DNA from 3 places in the Halomonas sp. TP35 genome. Region 2 is predicted to be linked to each of the others. Evidence: predicted binding sites of a transcription regulator. Region 2 holds the regulator's gene; each other region holds the start of a gene.
The links. The regulator PhoB, encoded in region 2, activates phosphate uptake and scavenging genes when phosphate is short. The targets are predictions, from matches to a motif close to TGTCATANNNNTGTCANA.
Positions count from the first base shown of each region.

Region 1 (3,281 bases), on a different contig from region 2:
GTGTCTTATAAATGAGCGCGGACTAAAGCATACGGAACGTCCTCTGCCACAGCCACCGTTTAATACGTATGCCTACTCTCTTTAAAGACGCCATGTTGCATGCGTTAACGCAGACGATTGATGCGCTGCACACGGTGAGCTTCACCTCACAGCTGACGGCGCTTCTCAAAACCATTATCCACTTTGACTGTGCGGTGATCATTGGGTACCGGCCTGACAAACACCCTATCTACCTGTTCGATTCCATTCCCGAGCGCCGTGAGCTGCTTTTTCAGCGCTACTTGCTACAGGATTACCAGCAGGACCCGTTTCTGGTGCCGCTCGGCAGCGCCCCGCGGCAAGGCGTGCTGTGTATGGCCGATGTGGTACCGCCTGCCGGGCATAACGAATACGCCAGCAACTTCTATCAGCGAACCGGCTGGCAGGATGAACTTTGCCTCGCCATTCGTCTAGATGACGCCCGCTGGATAGTTATCTGTCTGGAATTACCATACAAACAGGTAAAAAAGCACTTTCGCCTGCTTAATCGCGGGTAACCGTAAGTAGAATGCCCTTTCTGGGGTGCAACTTTTTTTGGGTCAATTAATCATTTTGTCATTCTAAGGTGTTGTAGTAGTCGGCTTTTGTAAAAATAAGCAGGATTACAATGACACCCATATATAAAGTGCTCTACCTGGTTCGCCATGGTCAAACCACCGGCGATATCGAAGACCGTTTCGGTGGCTCCTATGACGATCACCTGACGCCGCACGGGCGAGAACAAAGTAAAGAGGTTGCAAGGGCGCTTCAATTAATAGGCGCTGAATCATTATATGCAAGCCCACTTATCAGGGCGCAAGAAACCGCCGCTGCTATTAGCGAAGCCACGAACATTACGTGCCGAACGCTTCCTGATTTTCAGGAGCGAAATCGCTATGGAGTGTTAAGCGGATTGCTTAGATCTGAAGCAGCACGCTGTTTTCCAGGTGAAGTTAAAAAAATTAACGATGAAAAAAGTAACGTCGAAGGATCAGAAACATATTCGGCTTTTAAGAAAAGGGTTTTATTCACACTTGATAAGCTAAAGCACGATCTTACGGAGTCGCCTTCCATCCTTGTGGCTCATGGCGGCATTATCCGCCTTCTACTCAATGAATTGTTTGATATTCAGCATGTTAAAGTAGGAGATTGTGCTTATTTTAAGCTAACAGTTTTAGATGATATTTATGAAATCAGCGATGTGCAGGGAATAACCTTTCGGTCAGCTTCTAAAGCTTACTATAAATGATTAGCCTGATTGAAAAAGCTGGTGGGATATCTTATTAAATAATATTTATTAAATTTTTATAAAAGCAAAAAAAGGCTCTAACATCATAATGCCACGCTGTTGTCACACCGGTGTCACCAATAACCGTCATTCTTCGAGTAAGTGAGTATCTGGCGTTCTTCATGCGAGGAGGGTGCGGCAAATGGCTGAGAATATTAATAGCGCTGTGCAAGAGGTCTTGCCAAGCCAGGGTCGAAGGATAAAAGTCCGGCGCAAGGGCACACTAAGGCAGTGGCTCACGCTTGCATTGCTGGTGTATTTCCTGATTTGTGCCGTATCCATCATAGGTAATGGCTTTAAGATTGCTGCGGGCGACCATGCTGCTCAGCTATTTGAATTTGCCACCAACCCCTTTGTTGGTTTGATGATTGGGATTGTCGCGACGGCCCTGATACAGTCATCTTCAACCGTTACTTCCGTTATCGTGGCGTTTGTGGCGGGCGGCCTGCCTGTCGCTACGGCGGTGCCTATGATCATGGGGGCCAATATTGGTACTACTGTCACCAATACATTGGTAAGTCTGGGCCACGTACGTGATAAAGCCGAGTTTAGGCGCGCGTTCTCTGCCGCAACGGTGCATGACTTTTTTAACTTGCTGGCCGTGGCGATTTTTCTGCCCATTGAGCTTATTTTTCATCCGCTTGAAAAGCTGGCGAACGCTACGGCGTTTCTGTTTTACGGCGATGCCGATCTTTCCATGGGCAGTATTAATATTGTCGGGATGGCAACAAAGCCGATTACCTCTTCGGTTGAAAGTGTCGCCATGAACCTGCCCACGATTGCCGGTGGCGTTGCCATGATTATTTTTGGCATTGCCGTGATCTTTTTAGCGATTCGTTATATCGGCGCACTGCTGAGAGTACTGATGGTAGGGCAGGCAAAAAATATTATGCATAACGCCATTGGACGTGGCCCCGTCGCCGGTATTGCTTCTGGTGCTGTGGTGACGTTTTTAGTCCAGTCTTCCTCTACCACCACAAGCTTAATGGTGCCGTTAGCTGGGTCAGGCGCGTTCTCTTTACGTCAGATTTACCCTTTCACATTAGGCACCAACATTGGCACGACGTTTACCGCGCTACTTGCTGCCACCGCAATTACTGGGGCAACTGCCATACTGGCGCTGGAAATCGCGCTGGTTCATCTCTTCTTTAATCTATTTGCGGTTGTGGTGATTTTTGGCCTACCTTTTTTAAGACCACTGCCTGTTAAGGGTGCCGAGTGGCTAGGTCGTGTCGCCTCAGAAAGAAAAGCACTGGCCGCTGCTTGGGTATTAGGCGTATTTATTGCCGTGCCAGCCATCCTGATTGCGCTCACCACGCTGTTTTGAGGAAACGTCCATGACCAATCAACACGAGCTAGTGTCAACATCGACCGCTGAACTCAAGGCCATGCTGGATGACTCTTCCGAGCTCATTGAAGAAATAAGAGAAGAGATAGCGCAAAGAGAAGCGCAAGAGCGAGAGCTGGAACCTTTCGACACGTTGATTAAAGAAGCACGACCCAAAATGAACGAAATTCGTAGTTTCTTTACGTTAGTGCTCAATGAGCTACGCCACCGGCCTAAATAAGCGTTACGAATAGCGAAAACAACAGGATTACTCATTTAGGCATTTGTTTGACACTTTCAGTAAGCTGAGAGTATGTCAGCAAATGCTTTTTTCAAATCTTTTAGGCCATGCCATGCTGTAAATCTCTTGTCTTAACTTGTTTCCATCAAAGCGTTGTTGTTTATTCATTGGCACGAATGGTTGCTTGTTGGATATTTCTTTTTACATTGGTTGTTAAATCACTTTTCTACCCGTTGGGTGCTACGAGAAAGAAATGACACGCCTTGGTTGGTAATATTTTTAGCAGTTTCAAGTGGATAGGCGTTTTTTGGCGAAATAATTTTTTAAATTATACTTACGATGTTTCATTTTTAAGATTTTGTCATAGACTAAAAGCACCACCCATGTAGATATAGTAAATTTTGATG
Region 1 covers NZ_JBQSUZ010000005.1:170,931-174,211, reverse strand. The annotation lists gene ACT3RU_RS08645 (hypothetical protein) at 69-536, shown strand; gene ACT3RU_RS08640 (histidine phosphatase family protein) at 647-1,267, shown strand; gene ACT3RU_RS08635 (Na/Pi symporter) at 1,449-2,633, shown strand; gene ACT3RU_RS08630 (hypothetical protein) at 2,644-2,874, shown strand.
Region 1: ACT3RU_RS08635 (Na/Pi symporter) is a predicted target of PhoB. The motif match lies at 1,368-1,385, and genes of this name have one in related genera.

Region 2 (3,281 bases):
GATAAAGGTTATACAGAAGACCAGGAAGGAGGCTAGGAGGTAGCAGCCAGCCGAGTGGCGGGGAAAGTACAGCGAAATAGCGAACCTTCGCCAGGGTGCGATTCAACCTGAAGCTGAGCATCATGGCGCAGCAGGATATGCTTAACGATGGCAAGACCAAGCCCAGTACCGCCTGTCGCGGTACTCCGGCCTTTATCAACCCGATAAAAGCGCTCCGTTAGCCTGGGGAGGTGGACAGGATCGATGCCCTCTCCATCATCTTCTACTTCTATACATCCGCTTCCATCTTCCATGGGCGCCCAGCGCAGTATAATTTGGCTACCCTCTGGGGTATATCGCACCGCATTGAAAGCCAGGTTAGAAATGGCGCTACGTATTTCCTGCTCGCTCCCTATGAGCTGGGCGTCACTTTCAATAGCAACACGGACAACATGCTTACGGTGCGATAGCGCCAATGCATCCTGGCAGACGCTATTAAGCAATTGCTCAACCGACAGCGCCTGATGGTCTTGCCCGCCTTGATCAATTTCCAAGCGTGACAAAAGCAGCAGGTCGTTAACCAGATTTTGCATGCGCTGCGTCTGGTCCTGCATTTGCTCGATCCCCCTGCCCAAGCGAGGCGGAAGCTGCTCAGCCAAGTCACCATAGGTTTCGAGGTAGCCAGAAAGAACAGTAAGCGGCGTACGCAGCTCATGGGAGACGTTGGCCACGAAGTCTCTGCGCATCTGCTCAAGGCGGTGCAAACGAGTGATATCCCGCGCCATCACCAGGCGCTCATCGTCGCCATACAAGGTAATTTGGTATTGCAGAATGCTGCGCTCATCAATGGGTGAGGTCAGCGTAAGCGGTTCGCTGTAATCGCGGGCGTTGAAGTAGCTGATAAAGCGTGGGTCACGCAACAAATTGGTAATGTGCTGGCCACGATCGTGCGCGGTTTGTAGGCCCAGCATATCCGTCGCTGCACTGTTCCACCACTCCAAATCACCGTGGCGGTCGAGCATTACCACGCTGTCGCGCATGGCCTCTGAGGATTCCTGGATACGCGCAAGCGTAGACCGCAATCGACCTTGTGTAATGCGCTGGCTTTTTTGGTAGCGGTAAAGACGATCAAGCAAATCCCCCCACATGCCACCCGCAGCCGGGGGCTCGTTATGAGGATTAAGGGTTAACCATTGAAAGAGGACGCGCAGTTGGCGTAAATGGTAAAAAAGGCAAACGGCCAACCCGGTTGCCAAACCAAGGCCCGCTGAACCTAATAGCCACCCCAGGCAAACACCTATGGTCGCTAACCAGGCAATACGCCAAAGCTCACGGCTCCATAGGCGCACAGTTACACCCGGGCTGAGAAACGATAACCGGTACCCCGTACCGTCTGAATCAGGTTTTGGTGCACATCGCCTAACGCCTTACGCAAGCGCCGAATATGTACATCCACTGTGCGTTCTTCAACATACACATTGCCGCCCCATACCTGGTCCAGCAGTTGGCTGCGTGTATAGGCTCGCTCCTGGTGGGTCATAAAGAACTGCAGCAGGCGATATTCAGTGGGCCCCATTTCCAGCGCCTTGCCATGCGCACTAACACGGTGGCTGACGGGGTCGAGTAGAAGGCCGTTAATTTCGATGGGGTCTTCTACGCCACGTGGGGTGGTGCGTCGCAATACGGCTTTCAAGCGCGCGACCAACTCACGGGGCGAGAAGGGTTTGGTGATATAGTCGTCCGCGCCCGCCTCAAGGCCTTGAATCTTATTGTCTTCCTCACCCTTGGCGGTGAGCATAATAATCGGCATTTCGGCGGTTGCTTCTTCACGCTTAAGGCGTCGCGCCAACTCAATACCACTGGTGCCTGGCATCATCCAATCCAGAAGCAGTAAGTCAGGCTGATGGTCAACGACTAACGCGTGGGCATCCTGGGCGTTATCCGCTTCAAGCACGCGATAGTCAGCCATTTCCAGCGCCACTGCGATCATTTCGCGAATAGGTGCTTCATCATCGACAATCAAAACGGTCTTGGCGGTCATTCCAGGGCCTCACGGTGCTCAATGAAAGGTAATTCAATGACATCTCAGTGACAATAACACCATGACTTGATGACACTTATATGACAATAGCCAATAACAAGAACGAATGACAGGCCTAATCACGCTTTGCTAGAGCGGCCCGGCCACTGGCCACCAACTTAGCGCAATGCCGGCAAAAACCAGCAGCCCTGACCAGTAGTTATTCAAAAAAGCCTGAAAACACGGGTCGCGTTCACGATGCCGAATCAGGCGCTGTTGATGAATAAAGGTGGCCGCCATACCGGCAAGGCCCAGCCAGAAAAAACCACCCAGCCCCACACGAACACCCACAAAGGCTAACAGCACCAACGTCGCCAGTTGCAGTAATCCAATCATCAAGCGGTCTGCACTGCCAAACAGCACCGCCGTTGATTTAATACCAATTTTTAGGTCATCGTCACGGTCGACCATGGCGTATTGGGTATCGTAAGCAACCGTCCACAGTACGTTCGCAAAAAACAGCAACCAGGCTTCCACAGGTACATATCCCAGCACCGCCCCAAACGCCATGGGGATTGCCCACGAAAAAGCCGCCCCCAGCACCACCTGAGGAAGATGGGTGTAACGCTTCATAAAGGGGTAGATAAACGCCAGGACCACGCCACCAATCGACAGCAGCACCGTAAACCAGTTGGTCAGCAGCACTAACACAAACGCAACAGTGACCAGCCCAATAAACAGCAGTTTGGCTTCGGTTTCACTGATTCGCCCCGTCGCCAGTGGACGATGTTTCGTGCGCTTAACGTGGCCATCAACATGGCGGTCAGCGTAATCATTCACAACGCAGCCAGCAGCGCGCATAACATAAACACCTGCCACAAAAATAAGCAGCACGTTGCGACCAGGCACCCCGTTTGTAGCCACCCAAAGCGCCCATAAGGTAGGCCACATCAATAGCCAGGTACCAATGGGGCGGTCCAGGCGCATTAAGTGTAAAAAATCAGCGACTCGCGCCCATCCGACTGGCCGCAACAAAGAACGATCCATGCCTACCTCACGTAAAGAAGAGATGCCGAGCAAGCCTACCGCGAAGACAAACGAAGGTCATCTGCCATGGTGGATAAAAAGTACTCTTGTACAAGTAGCGATAACCCACCATGTTGAAACACTGAGCGCCGCCCCCAACGACTTTTCACGCCAGCAACCTGAGGGAAGGCAAAGCGTGGCGCACCGCTCGTAGCTTCAAGAGGGCCGCGTACTAAATCTGGCTGGCGAAACAGCC
Region 2 covers NZ_JBQSUZ010000001.1:137,302-140,582, reverse strand. The annotation lists gene phoR (phosphate regulon sensor histidine kinase PhoR) at 33-1,328, opposite strand; gene phoB (phosphate regulon transcriptional regulator PhoB) at 1,331-2,020, opposite strand; gene ubiA (4-hydroxybenzoate octaprenyltransferase) at 2,150-3,046, opposite strand; gene ACT3RU_RS00630 (chorismate--pyruvate lyase family protein) at 3,082-3,281, opposite strand, start outside.

Region 3 (3,281 bases), on a different contig from region 2:
ATCGTTGGACTGCTGCTGGCTAATATATTGATGGGTATCGTCGGCTTGGCGTTGGCAAAGCAGGTTGTCAAGGTAGCGACGGTACCTTTTGCTATCCTTGCGCCGATCATCGTGATTCTGTCGGTCGTGGGTTCCTACACCATCAACAACAGCATGTTCGATGTTTATGTCATGGCCGCGTTTGGACTGCTGGGCTACCTGATGAGAAAGACCGGCTTCCCGACCGCCGCCATTGTGCTGGCCATGATTCTAGGTGCGATGGCCGAGATCGGTTTCCGTCAATCGCTGGTCATGTCGAAAGGCAACATGCTGAGCTACTATTTTGATCGGCCATTTTCACTGCTCCTCATGGGGTTGATCCTGCTGGCCCTGATCTCTCCCCTCATCCTGCGCTGGAAGCGGTACAAGGCTCAGCAGGAGGTCTAGCGCGAACCGCTCAACAGCAGCCATGGCGGGTCATCGCCATGGCTGCTCCAGCGCCTTCCCCAAACAGCCCATAAACGCCAGGCACGCCTCAAGTTCGCTTTTCTCAATATATTCATCCGGCTGATGCGCTTGAGCGATACTGCCCGGACCCAGAATAATCGTTTGTAACCCTTGGCCTTGAAATTGCCCCGCCTCGGTGGCGTAGGCCACTGCGTGGTTGCAGCACTTACCTGGCAGGTGGTCCTTGGCCAAGCGCAGTACAGCGTGGTTATCTCGGTCGGCAAGGCCTGGCACCGTTACATTCAGCGGTTCGGTCGTAATCTGTACGTCCTTGCCACGCGCCCTTAGCTCGGCACTTAACGTATCGGCATACGCTTCAAAACGCGCAAACACCTCATCAAACGTCTCGGTGGGCAGGTGGCGTATTTCCCACTCAAACTGGCACTCTCGCGCCATGATATTGATGGCCGTACCGCCCTTGATCTTGCCCACGTGGAGGCTGGTGTGGGGTACGTTGAACGCCTCATCCACTTTGCCCTCCTCCACCAACGCCGCCATGGTGTCTTCGATGAAGGTGACCAGTCGCGCTGCCACATGAATGGCCGAAGTGCCCTGGTTCACCTGACTGCTGTGCGCTTCGCGCCCTACGACGGTGGTGCGCAGATTAGTGGCGCCCTTCTGGGCCACGACGGGCTGCATGCTGGTCGGCTCACCAACAATGACGTGCGCGGTGGTTGAGTAGTGCTCGTAGAACCGTTTGATCAGCGCAGGCGCACCGACACAGCCAACCTCCTCGTCATAGGAAAAACCAAAATAGATCGGCTGCTGCAAAGGCGTTTTCACCCACGTGGGCACCATGGCAAGAGCGCAGGCAATGAAGCCTTTCATATCACAGGTGCCACGGCCGTAAAGCTTACCGTCCTGGCCGTCATGCAGGGCGAAAGGATCCGTCGACCAGGGCTGGCCTTCCACCGGCACCACATCGGTATGGCCAGAGAGCATCACCCCACCCGGCGCATCAGGGCCTATACGGGCAATCAAGTTCGCCTTGGTGCCGCAGGGGCTCATCACCCGTTCGGAGGCGGCGCCGTACTCTTCAAGATAAGCTTCGACAAATTCGATCAGCGCCAGGTTAGAGCCACGGGAGGTAGTATCGAAAGAGACCAGTTTGGTTAATAGCGCTATTGCGTCACTCATACGACTCTCATTAGTTATGCACATTGTCTCAACCCTATCATCGCCCTCGCAGAGCGCCTACTACCAATGCCCTTGGATAAAACCCAAAGCTTTTATAAAACCTTGGTCCAGTTAGCATTCATCAAAATGTCATCTACACTCACTAATGTTCAGTGCACCCACAAATCTTAAAAACGCATTGTGCCACCTGGCTCTCGCCAGGCCCAAAAGGAGCTTACATGTCTCGTTTTATGTTACGCGCGTTATCTGCCGGTATTGCCGCGGCCACTCTGAGTGTTTCTGCCCACGCCGCTACCGAGATCACCTGGTGGCACTCCATGGGCGGCGAGCTGGGCGAGCGCTTGAGCGCGCTTGCCGAAGACTTCAACGCCACCCAGGATGAGTACCGTGTCACGCCTTCCTACCGGGGCGAATACGAACAAACCATGGTGAACACCATTGCTGCCTTCCGCGCAGGCGAGCAGCCCCACATCGTACAAATTTACGAAGTGGGCACCGGCACCATGATGGCCGCCCAGGGCGCTATCTATCCGGTGTTTGAGCTGATGGAAGAGCACGGCAACACCTTTGATCCGGCTGATTATCTGCCCGTGGTAACCGGTTACTACACCGACACCAACGGCAACATGCTCTCCATGCCGTTCAACTCGTCCACACCGATTCTTTACTACAACAAAACCATTTTTGAAGCGGCTGGCCTCGACCCTGAATCACCGCCTACTACGTGGGCTGAGATGGGTGAGATGGGTCAGCAAATCGTCGATGAAGGCGCGGCCTCTTGCGGTTTCACCATGGCCTATGCGGCTAACTGGGTCGGCCTTGAGAACTTCTCAGCACTGCACAATCAATCCATCGGCACCCAGGAAAACGGCTTCGGCGGTCTGGACACCGAGTTTGCCTTTAACGGCGACGTACAGGCGCGCTTTTGGGATCAGTTGAAAGAGTGGTCGGATAGCGGCGTCTACAGCTACGCAGGCCCAGCAAACGGCCCGGACGCGGCACCCTCGTTCTATTCCAGCGACTGCGCGATGTACATGAACTCGTCAGCATCACGCGCCGATGTGTTGGCTAACTCCGACTTCGACGTAGGTTTTGGCATGCTGCCCTACTACGACGACGTAGACGGCGCACCGCAAAACTCGATCATCGGCGGCGCGACTCTGTGGGTGCTTTCTGGCCACGAAGACGACGAGTACACCGGCGTTGCTGAATTCCTTGAGTACCTCTCCTTGCCTGAGATTCAGGCCGAGTGGCACCAGGGCACCGGCTACCTGCCGATTACCACCGCCGCTTATGAGCTGAGCCAAGAGCAGGGTTACTACGACGAAAACCCAGGTGCGGATATCGCCATCGAGCAGATCAACTTAAACGAGCCGACAGAGAACTCCAAAGGCCTGCGCTTTGGCAACTACCCCCAAGTGCGCATGGTTCTGGACGAAGAGTTCCAGGCCGTACTAGCCGGCGACAAGAGCGGTCAGCAAGCGCTGGATGATGCGGCAAGCCGCGGCAACCAGATCCTGCGCGACTTTGAGGCAGCCAATAACTAAGCACTTCGCATTACTTGTCAACAAACCCCGGCTTTTATAGCCGGGGTTTGTTATAGGAGCCATCCCATACGCCCAAGTCACCGGGGCCTATGGGATGGCTTACTTCCTGGC
Region 3 covers NZ_JBQSUZ010000006.1:154,674-157,954, reverse strand. The annotation lists gene ACT3RU_RS09750 (tripartite tricarboxylate transporter permease) at 1-426, shown strand, start outside; gene argE (acetylornithine deacetylase) at 457-1,623, opposite strand; gene ugpB (sn-glycerol-3-phosphate ABC transporter substrate-binding protein UgpB) at 1,842-3,170, shown strand.
Region 3: ugpB (sn-glycerol-3-phosphate ABC transporter substrate-binding protein UgpB) is a predicted target of PhoB. The motif match lies at 1,740-1,757, and genes of this name have one in related genera.